Regions from separate parts of the Streptomyces sp. NPDC002125 genome, predicted to be linked through region 1. Evidence: riboswitches for the same ligand, from Rfam matches in the RefSeq annotation. Region 1 holds a riboswitch; the other holds the start of a gene.
What was found. Region 1 has a riboswitch for glycine ahead of gcvP (aminomethyl-transferring glycine dehydrogenase). Riboswitches for the same ligand answer to the same signal wherever they lie in the genome.
Positions count from the first base shown of each region.

Region 1 (4,596 bases):
CGTACGCCCGGCCTACGGGTCGGGGACGCAGCGGCTGTACAGCTTCCGGGACGTGGTGCTCCTCAAGATCGTGAAGCGGTTCCTGGACACAGGGGTCGCTCTGCAGAACATCCGCACCACTGTCCAGCATCTCAGGGCACGCGGATTCACGGATCTCGAGCGCATGACCCTGATGAGTGACGGGGCGACGGTCTACGAGTGCTCCTCGCCCGACGAGGTCGTGAGCCTGCTCCAGGGGGGCCAGGGCGTCTTCGGGATCGCCGTCGGCGTCGTCTGGCGGGATGTCGACGCGGCGCTCTCCCAGCTCCACGGGGAGCGGGTCGACACCGGGGAGACGCTGATCGGGCACAACCCCGCCGACGAACTGGCACGCCGGCGCAACCGCGCGGTCTGATCCGGCGGAGCAGCAACAGAAGCCCGAACCCGAGCCGCCCCGCCCCGCGCACGCGTCGGGCGGGGCGGTTGTCAGTGGCGTAGGGCACCATCGGTCCATGTGAGAGCCGCGCCCACGATTCTGCATCTGGACATGGATGCCTTCTACGCCTCTGCGGAGCAGGCGGCGAAGCCGAGTCTGCGCGGCAAGCCGGTGGTGGTGGGCGGCCTGGGGATGCGCGGCGTCGTCGCCACCGCTTCGTACGAGGCCCGGCGGCTCGGCGTCCACTCCGCGATGCCGATGGCCCAGGCGCGGAGGCTGGCTCCCAACGCGGCCTATCTGGTCCCGCGCTTCTCGCTCTACCGGACGGTGAGCGACCAGGTGATGGAGTTGCTCGGGCGGCTGTCACCGCTCGTCGAGCCGCTCAGCCTGGACGAGGCCTTCGTCGACCTGGAGGCCGGCGGGGTCGCCGACGACTCGGCCTCCGCCCGTGTGATCGGCGTGGAGCTGCGTACGGTGATCAGGGCCGTCACCGGCCTCAGCGGCTCCGTGGGTCTGGCCGGTTCCAAGATGCTGGCGAAGATCGCCTCCGAGGAGGCCAAGCCCGACGGGCTGATGCTCATCGAGCCCGGCACCGAGCGCGAGCTCCTCGCGCCGATGTCCGTGCGCGTCCTGCCCGGCGTGGGGCCCGCCACAGGCGACCATCTGCGGCGCGCCGGCATGACCGTCGTCAACGACCTCGCGGAGGCGGGGGAGGCCGAGCTGGTGCGCCTGCTGGGCAAGGCGCACGGCGTCGCGCTCCACCGCATGGCCCAGGGGTTCGACGACCGGCCCGTCGTCGCTGAGCGGGACGCCAAGTCCGTATCGGTCGAGGACACCTTCGACGTCGACCTGCACGACCGTGTGCGGGTCAGGACCGAGGTGGAGCGGCTGGCGGACCGGTGTGTGGGGCGGCTGCGCGGGGCCGGGCGCTCCGGGCGCACCGTCGTGCTCAAGGTGCGCCGCTACGACTTCTCCACGCTCACGAGGTCCGAGACTCTGCGGGGCCCCACGGACGACCCCACGGTGGTCAGGGAGGCCGCCGCGAGGCTTCTGGAGGCCGTCGACACCACCGGCGGCGTGCGGCTGCTCGGAGTCGGAGTCACGGGGCTGGCGGACTTCACCCAGGAGGACCTCTTCGCGCAGGCCGCGGAGGCGGAGCACGCGGCGGAGGAGGCCGTGGCATCCGGCACCGCCCCCGGGACGCCCGATGCGGCGGCACGGGAGGCCCCGGAGAGCGAGGAGCGCCCGGCGGCCCGGCGATGGTCCGCCGGGCACGACGTACGGCACGAGGTCCATGGACACGGATGGGTTCAGGGCAGCGGCGTCGGCCGGGTCACGGTGCGCTTCGAGGAGCCATGGACGCCGCCCGGCCGGGTGCGGACGTTCCGTATCGACGATCCGCAGTTGCAGCCGGCCGATCCGCTCCCGCTGGTGCGGGAGCCCGCGGACTACTCCTCCTGGCCGGCCAGCCGTCCGAAGTCGCGGTCCGGGGCGGCGGGCCCTGCCGACGGGGCGGAGTCCAGCCCGTAATGACGGTAGAGCTGGAGTTCCTGTTCGGGGGAGAGATGGCGGCCGACGCCGAAGTCCGGCGCGTCCTTGATCAGGGCCCGGTCGAAGGGGATCAGCAGCGCCCCGTCGACGAATTCGCTCGGCTCCAGCGGGACGAACGCGTCCCTGGTGAAGAGACCGGTACGCACGGCGGCCCATTCGGGTACGCCCGTGGCGTCGTCGAGATACACCTCGTCCACCGTTCCGATCTTGGCACCTTGACGGTCGAAGGCCTTTCGGCCGATCAGGCTGCGCGGATCGATGTCGGTCTGCACGGTGCCTCCCACGGGTCACAACTGCATCAGGGTGGTCGCAACTGCTCCACAGGCACTACGAAAGGACAGATCCGGGGTATCGGCCACTCGAGACGGCGCGCTCCGTCCCCGCTGGTAGGCTGGAACCGGCTGCTGACCCCGTGCGGGAGAGTCCTCCGGAGCGATCCGGAGGCGCCGAAGGAGCAACTCCTCCCCGGAATCTCTCAGGCCCCCGTACCGCACGGACGAGGTCACTCTGGAAAGCAGGGCGGAATCCGTGCGGCACACGCCGCCGCGGGCGCCGCCCTCACCGACGGTGAAAGCCGGTACGCCCCAGGGCGTCCCGGTGAAGCTCTCAGGTCGAGATGACAGATGGGGAGGCCGTACGGGCAGCCACGCCGTGGCGCCCCTCGCAGGTCGTGGCAGACCAGGAGGCCTCCATCATGACCCCCCGTCGCACTCCGCTCTCCCAGCTGGAGCAGGGCATTCCCTTCGAGCAGCGCCACATCGGGCCCGACGCAGGGGCACAGGCGAAGATGCTCGCCCAGGTCGGTTACGGCTCCCTCGACGAGCTCACCGCCGCCGCGGTGCCCGACGTGATCAGGAGCGCCGAGGCGCTGGACCTCCCCGAGGCCCGTACCGAGGCCGAGGTCCTGGCCGAGCTGCGCGTCCTCGCCGACCGCAACCAGGTGCTGGCCCCGATGATCGGGCTCGGCTACTACGGCACGTTCACCCCGCCGGTGATCCTGCGCAACGTCATGGAGAACCCGGCCTGGTACACGGCCTACACGCCGTACCAGCCGGAGATCTCCCAGGGGCGCCTCGAGGCCCTCCTGAACTTTCAGACGATGGTCGCCGACCTCACCGGCCTGCCGACCTCGGGAGCCTCGCTCCTCGACGAGGGCACGGCCGCGGCCGAGGCCATGGCCCTGGCGCGGCGGGTCGGCAAGGTGAAGGAAGGCGTCTTCCTGGTCGACGCCGACACGCTGCCGCAGACCATCGCCGTGATCCGGACCCGCGCCGAACCGACCGGCGTCGAGGTCGTCGTCGCCGACCTCACCGACGGCATCCCGGCCGAGACCGCCGAGCGCGGCGTCTTCGGCGTGCTGCTCCAGTACCCGGGCGCGTCCGGGGCCGTGCGTGACATCAAGCCCGTCATCGACCAGGCGCACGAGCTGGGGGCGATCGTCTCCGTCGCCGCCGACCTGCTGGCCCTGACGCTGCTCACCTCGCCCGGCGAGCTCGGCGCGGACATCGCCGTCGGCACCACCCAGCGCTTCGGCGTCCCGATGGGCTTCGGCGGACCTCACGCCGGCTTCATGGCCGTACGCGAGAAGTTCGCCCGCAGCCTGCCCGGCCGCCTCGTCGGTGTCTCCGTGGACGCGGACGGCGACAAGGCCTACCGCCTGGCGCTGCAGACCCGCGAGCAGCACATCCGCCGCGAGAAGGCCACCAGCAACATCTGCACCGCACAGGTGCTGCTCGCCGTCATGGCCGGCATGTACGCCGTCTACCACGGCCCGGACGGGCTGCGCACAATCGCACAGCGCACCCACCGCTACGCCGCCGTCCTGGCCGAGGGGCTGCGAGCCGCCGGCAACGAGATCGTGCACGACGCGTACTTCGACACCCTCACCGTGCGGGTGCCGGGGACGGCGGCCGACGTCGTCGCCGGTGCGCGTGAGCGCGGGGTCAATGTGCGCCTCGTCGACGCCGACCACGTCTCCGTCGCCTGCGACGAGACCACCACCCGGGCCCGGATCGCCGCGGTCTGGGCGGCCTTCGGCGCCGACGGCGACATCGAGGCACTGGACGCCGAGGCGGCCGACGCCCTGCCCGAGGGGCTGCTGCGCACCGACGCGGTCCTCACCCACCCGGTCTTCCACCAGCACCGCTCCGAGACGGCGATGCTGCGCTACCTGCGCAGGCTCGCCGACCGCGACTACGCGCTGGACCGCGGCATGATCCCGCTGGGCTCCTGCACCATGAAGCTCAACGCGACCGCCGAGATGGAGTCCATCACCTGGCCCGAGTTCGGCGCCCTGCATCCCTTCGCCCCCGCCGAGCAGGCGCAGGGCTTCCTCACCCTCATCCGTGAGCTGGAGGAGCGACTCGCCGAGGTCACGGGTTACGACGCCGTCTCCATCCAGCCCAACGCGGGCTCGCAGGGCGAGTTCGCCGGTCTCCTGGCCGTGCGCGCCTACCACCGTGCCAACGGGGACCACGGCCGTACCGTCTGCCTGATCCCGTCCTCCGCGCACGGCACCAACGCGGCGAGCGCCGTGATGGCCGGGATGAAGGTCGTCGTGGTGAAGACCGCCGAGGACGGGGAGGTCGACATAGAGGATCTCCGGGCCAAGATCGCGCAGTACCGCGACG
Region 1 covers NZ_JBSFDD010000042.1:39,893-44,488, reverse strand. The annotation lists gene ACWCQM_RS38985 (MerR family transcriptional regulator) at 1-394, shown strand, start outside; gene ACWCQM_RS38980 (DNA polymerase IV) at 494-1,945, shown strand; gene ACWCQM_RS38975 (PRC-barrel domain-containing protein) at 1,864-2,238, opposite strand; glycine riboswitch at 2,372-2,467, shown strand; gene gcvP (aminomethyl-transferring glycine dehydrogenase) at 2,661-4,596, shown strand, end outside.

Region 2 (4,596 bases), on a different contig from region 1:
CGCGGTGTACTCGTCCACGGAGAGAAGGTCCTGCGGCTCCTCCGTGACGCGCACCTTGAACAGCCAGCCGCCCTCGAAGGGGGCGGAGTTCACCAGCGACGGGTCGTCCACGACGTCCTGGTTCGCCGCGGTCACCTCGCCGGTCACCGGCGAGTACAGGTCGCTGACCGACTTGGTCGACTCCAGCTCGCCGCAGGTCTCGCCCGCGGTCACCGTGTCGCCGACCTCAGGGAGCTGGGCGAAGACGACGTCACCGAGCGCGTTGGCCGCGAACTCGGTGATCCCGACCGTCGCCACACCGTCCTCGGCGGCCGACAGCCACTCGTGCTCCTTGCTGTACCGCAGCTGCTGGGGGTTGCTCATGACCTGAATTCTCCTGTACGCGGGGGAGTGCTGATGAACGGTGGTCTTACGGTGTGAGACACGACTGCGTCACGTGTGCGGCGGTCCGTGTCACTTACGGCGCTTGTAGAAGGGCAGTGCCACGACCTCGTACGGCTCGTGCGTGCCCCGGATGTCCACCCCGACACCCTCGGTGCCGGGCGCGGCGTGCGCCGCGTCCACGTACGCCATGGCGATCGGCTTGCCCAGGGTGGGGGACGGCGCGCCCGAGGTGACCTCGCCGACGACCTCGCCGCCGACGACGACCGGGTAGCCGGCCCGCGGCACCCGGCGGCCCTCGGCGACCAGGCCGACGAGCTTGCGGGGCGGGGCGGTCTCCGCGCGCTCCGCGGCGGCGGCCAGCGCCTCACGCCCCACGAAGTCGCCCTCCTTCTCGAACTTCACGACCCTGCCCAGGCCCGCGTCGAACGGCGTCAGCGCGGTGGTCAGCTCGTGCCCGTACAGCGGCATGCCCGCCTCCAGGCGGAGCGTGTCCCGGCAGGAGAGCCCGCAGGGGATCAGGCCGTAGGGCGCGCCGGCCTCGGTGAGGGCCTTCCACAGCTGCTCGGCGTGGGCGGGAGCCACGAAGAGCTCGAAGCCGTCCTCGCCGGTGTAGCCGGTACGGGCGATGAGCGCGGGCACACCGGCGACCGTGCCGGGGAGGCCCGCGTAGTACTTCAGTCCGTCCAGGTCGGCGTCGGTGACCGACTTCAGTACGGCGGGGGAGTCGGGGCCCTGGACGGCGATCAGCGCGTACGCGTCGCGGTCGTCCCGCACCACGGCGTCGAAGCCCCCGGCGCGCTCGGTGAGGGTGTCCAGGACGAGCTGGGCGTTGCCCGCGTTGGCGACCACCATGTACTCGGTGCCGGCCAGGCGGTAGACGATCAGGTCGTCCAGGATCCCGCCGTCCTCCGCGACGATCATCGTGTAGCGGGCCCGGCCCTCGCCGACGGTGGCGATGTTGCCCACCAGCGCGTAGCTCAGGAAGGCCGCGGCCTGCGGTCCGGTGACGGTGATCTCACCCATGTGCGACAGGTCGAAGAGTCCGGCCCGGGTGCGTACGGCGTTGTGCTCGTCGCGCTCGCTGGCGTACCGCAGGGGCATGTCCCAGCCTGCGAAATCGGTCATGGTGGCGCCCAGGGAGCGATGCAGGGCATCGAGGGCGGTCTGACGGGGGGCGGCGCTCGGGGCAGTGCTCATGGACATGGCTCCAGGGCATGACGACAGGGGGTGGTTCCCTCCCCATCTGTCATCGGAACCTGAGAGGTTCGCCGAGAGCCCCTGAAGGGGTCCTGGAGGGGGCATCCCCTTCAGGGTCGGCTTGCACCTTGGGTGGGGCCGCGAGGCGGCCCGCTTTTCAGATCTGCCTCATCCACGCGGTACGGGGCCTGAGAGATTCAAGGGAGGAACTTGCTCCTTCGGCGCCCGGCGCACACGGTGACCGGGACTCTCCCGCGCGGATTCAAACGGCCGGTATGCAGTTGGCGGGGTCATCATCGCACGCATTGGGGGAGAGTGGGGCGTCCCGGTCGGGACCCGCCCCCACGGCGACGCCTGCGGCCGGAACCGCTTGTGCCGCATTACCCTTTCTTTACACTTCTTGGGCAGGTCAGTGGGTGACTCGGCAGGGGGAGGCGATGACGTTGCAGCGCTACGCGACGAGCGCGGGGGCCGCACACGGTGCGATGCCCCAGCAGGCGGGCGCGCCGGCCCGGGAGGCGCTCGGCGGGCAGGCACCGGTGGTGCGTGATCTCCGGGGCACGGCCGGAGAGGGCGCGCGCAGCCTCGACTTCGCTCCGGGCGACGTGGTCGTGGTCTCCGGGCTGCCGGGCAGCGGGAAGTCCACGCTGATCCGGCGGGCGGTCCAGGAGCACGCGATCGACTCCCAGGACACCCGGGACCGCTGGGCCGCCGCTCTGCCCGGCTTACTCCCGTACGCCCTCTACCGCCCGCTGGTGCGCGCCGCGCACTACGCCGGGCTCCGGCGGGCCCTGCGCTCGGGCGCGTCCGTCGTCGTCCACGACTGCGGCACGCAGGCCTGGGTGCGGCGCTGGCTGGCGCGCGAGGCCGGGCGCCGCGGCGCCACGCTGCACCTCGTCCTCCTCGACGTCACGCCCGAGGCGGCCAGGCAGGGGCAGCGGGAGCGCGGACGGGGTGTCTCCGGTTACGCCTTCGCCCGGCACCGCCGCGCGGTGGGCCGGCTGCTGCGCGAGACCGAGAGCGGTCTGCTGCCGCCCGGGTGCGCCTCGGCGGTACTGATCGACCGCGAGACGGCCGGCGCCATCACCCGTATCTCGTTCCCGGACGCGCGGCCGGGGCAGGAGTAGTACGGAGAACCGAAGAGCGCCCGTCCGGGGACCCGGAAGGGCGGGTTCCGAGGCGTCACCGTTCGCATACGCACAGTTCGCGACGGCCCGGCCGGCTGTCCGGAATCTGGACGGTACGGCCGAGCGGCGTGGGCCCCCGCCTGCGGCGCTGCCCCACGGCCGCGAGCCGGTCTAAGGTTTCTGCCGCACAGCATGGCGAGAAAGGGACACAGACACCGTGGACATTCCGGCCCAGGCACAGGCCCCGACGCATCCGTCGCACGGATGGCCGGCCAACGAGCTCGAAGAAGTGCTCACCGCCTCGCTCGGCGTCCCCGGGGCGGGCGGACGGCTGGTCGAGGTCCTCGGCCGCAGCCGGATCTGGGTGCCCCTGCCCAACGGCGGCGGCCCCGACAGCCCTGACCTCGATCTGCCGGCGATCGAGCTGGAGGGCGGCGCGTACGTCCCCGTGTTCAGCTCCGAGGGCCAGTTCCTCCAGTGCGTCGGCTCCCATGTCTCCTTCACCGTCGCGCCCGCACGCGAGTTCGCCCGCGGACTGCCCCCGCAGCTCGGCATGGCCGTCAACCCGGGCGGCGCCGTCGGCGTCCCCCTGCCCCCGCCCGCCGTCGCCGAGCTCTGCCGGGCCGGACGCACCCCGCTGGACGGCCCCGCGAGCGGCGGCCGGGTGCGGCTGTACGAGCCGGACTGGAAGGAGGACCCCGTCGACTTCCTCTCCGCCGTCGCCGCCGAGTTCCAGGCCACGGGCGTGGTGAGCACCGCCCGCAGGACGCTGGCCAGCATCGAGGGCGACAGCCCCGTCCTCTTCGTCGGCGTCGAGTTCGCCACCTGGGACGGCGCGGGGCAGAGCGCCCCGATGGAGGCGCTGGGCCGTGCGCTGGGCCGCGTCCAGGTGCCCTGGCCGGTCAATCTCGTCCTGCTGGACGTGGCACAGGACCCGGTCGGCGACTGGATGCTGGAAAAGGTACGCCCGTTCTACCGGCGCGAGGGTCACTGACAGCGGGAGTGCCCGCCGCCCCGTGGCGTCAAGACGGTGTCAGGGGCGGCGCATAAGCTGGTTGGATGACGAGGCCGCCCCCGTGTGCCCGGGAGCGGAACGGCAGCACCGCGAAGCACGCGTCAACAGCGGATCGAATGAGGGGCGGGACCCAGGGTGAGTGCGTCAGGCACGGGGGCGGCCGGCGGGGTGTCCCCCGCTCGGGCGGGGGCGGGAGCCGGGGGACAGGTCGAGCACATGCTGCGCCAGGTGGCCCCCGGACGCCTCGACGCGTACGAGGCGCTGCTGCGCTCCCTGGCGGACGGCCAGGTCTGGATGCTGCTCTGGCACGGCACGGCGGGTTCCCCCGACGCCCAGTACGGCAACATGGAGGTCGACGGCCTGGGTTACGCCCCGTGCGTGACCTCCCCGCAGGAGCTCTCGGCGAGCGGCTGGAACAGGGCGCACGAGGTGACCACCGGCCGCGACATCGCCCGCGCCCTCTTCCCCGACCGCTGGGGCATCTGGCTCAACCCGCACGCCCCCGGCGGCGGCGTCGGCATCCCCTGGCTGGACCTGCGGCGCATCGCCACCGGCCTCGACCGGATGCCCGCGGGCCCGCTGCGGCTCACCGAACCCGCCATCGAGATCCCGCAGTTCTACGCCCTGCTGTCGCAGAACGCCCACCGCACGCCCGCCGTCCGCGCGCTGCGCCGCGCCTGGGTGCAGCCCGCGCTCGGTGTCCCGTATCTCGCGATCGGGCTCGACCTCTACGACACCGGACGCCCGTCCGTCGACGCGGTCCGCGCGATGATGCAGCAGTCGATCGGCGTGGTCCCCGACGGGCTCCCCGTCTCCACGGTCTCGATGTCCGACGAGTACGACCCGGTCGCGATGTGGCTGCAGGCCAACTCC
Region 2 covers NZ_JBSFDD010000001.1:338,310-342,905, reverse strand. The annotation lists gene gcvH (glycine cleavage system protein GcvH) at 1-363, opposite strand, end outside; gene gcvT (glycine cleavage system aminomethyltransferase GcvT) at 454-1,581, opposite strand; glycine riboswitch at 1,749-1,846, opposite strand; gene ACWCQM_RS01515 (AAA family ATPase) at 2,019-2,708, shown strand; gene ACWCQM_RS01510 (enhanced serine sensitivity protein SseB) at 2,926-3,702, shown strand; gene ACWCQM_RS01505 (enhanced serine sensitivity protein SseB C-terminal domain-containing protein) at 3,940-4,596, shown strand, end outside.
Region 2: another riboswitch for glycine. It lies ahead of gcvT (glycine cleavage system aminomethyltransferase GcvT); the one in region 1 lies ahead of gcvP (aminomethyl-transferring glycine dehydrogenase).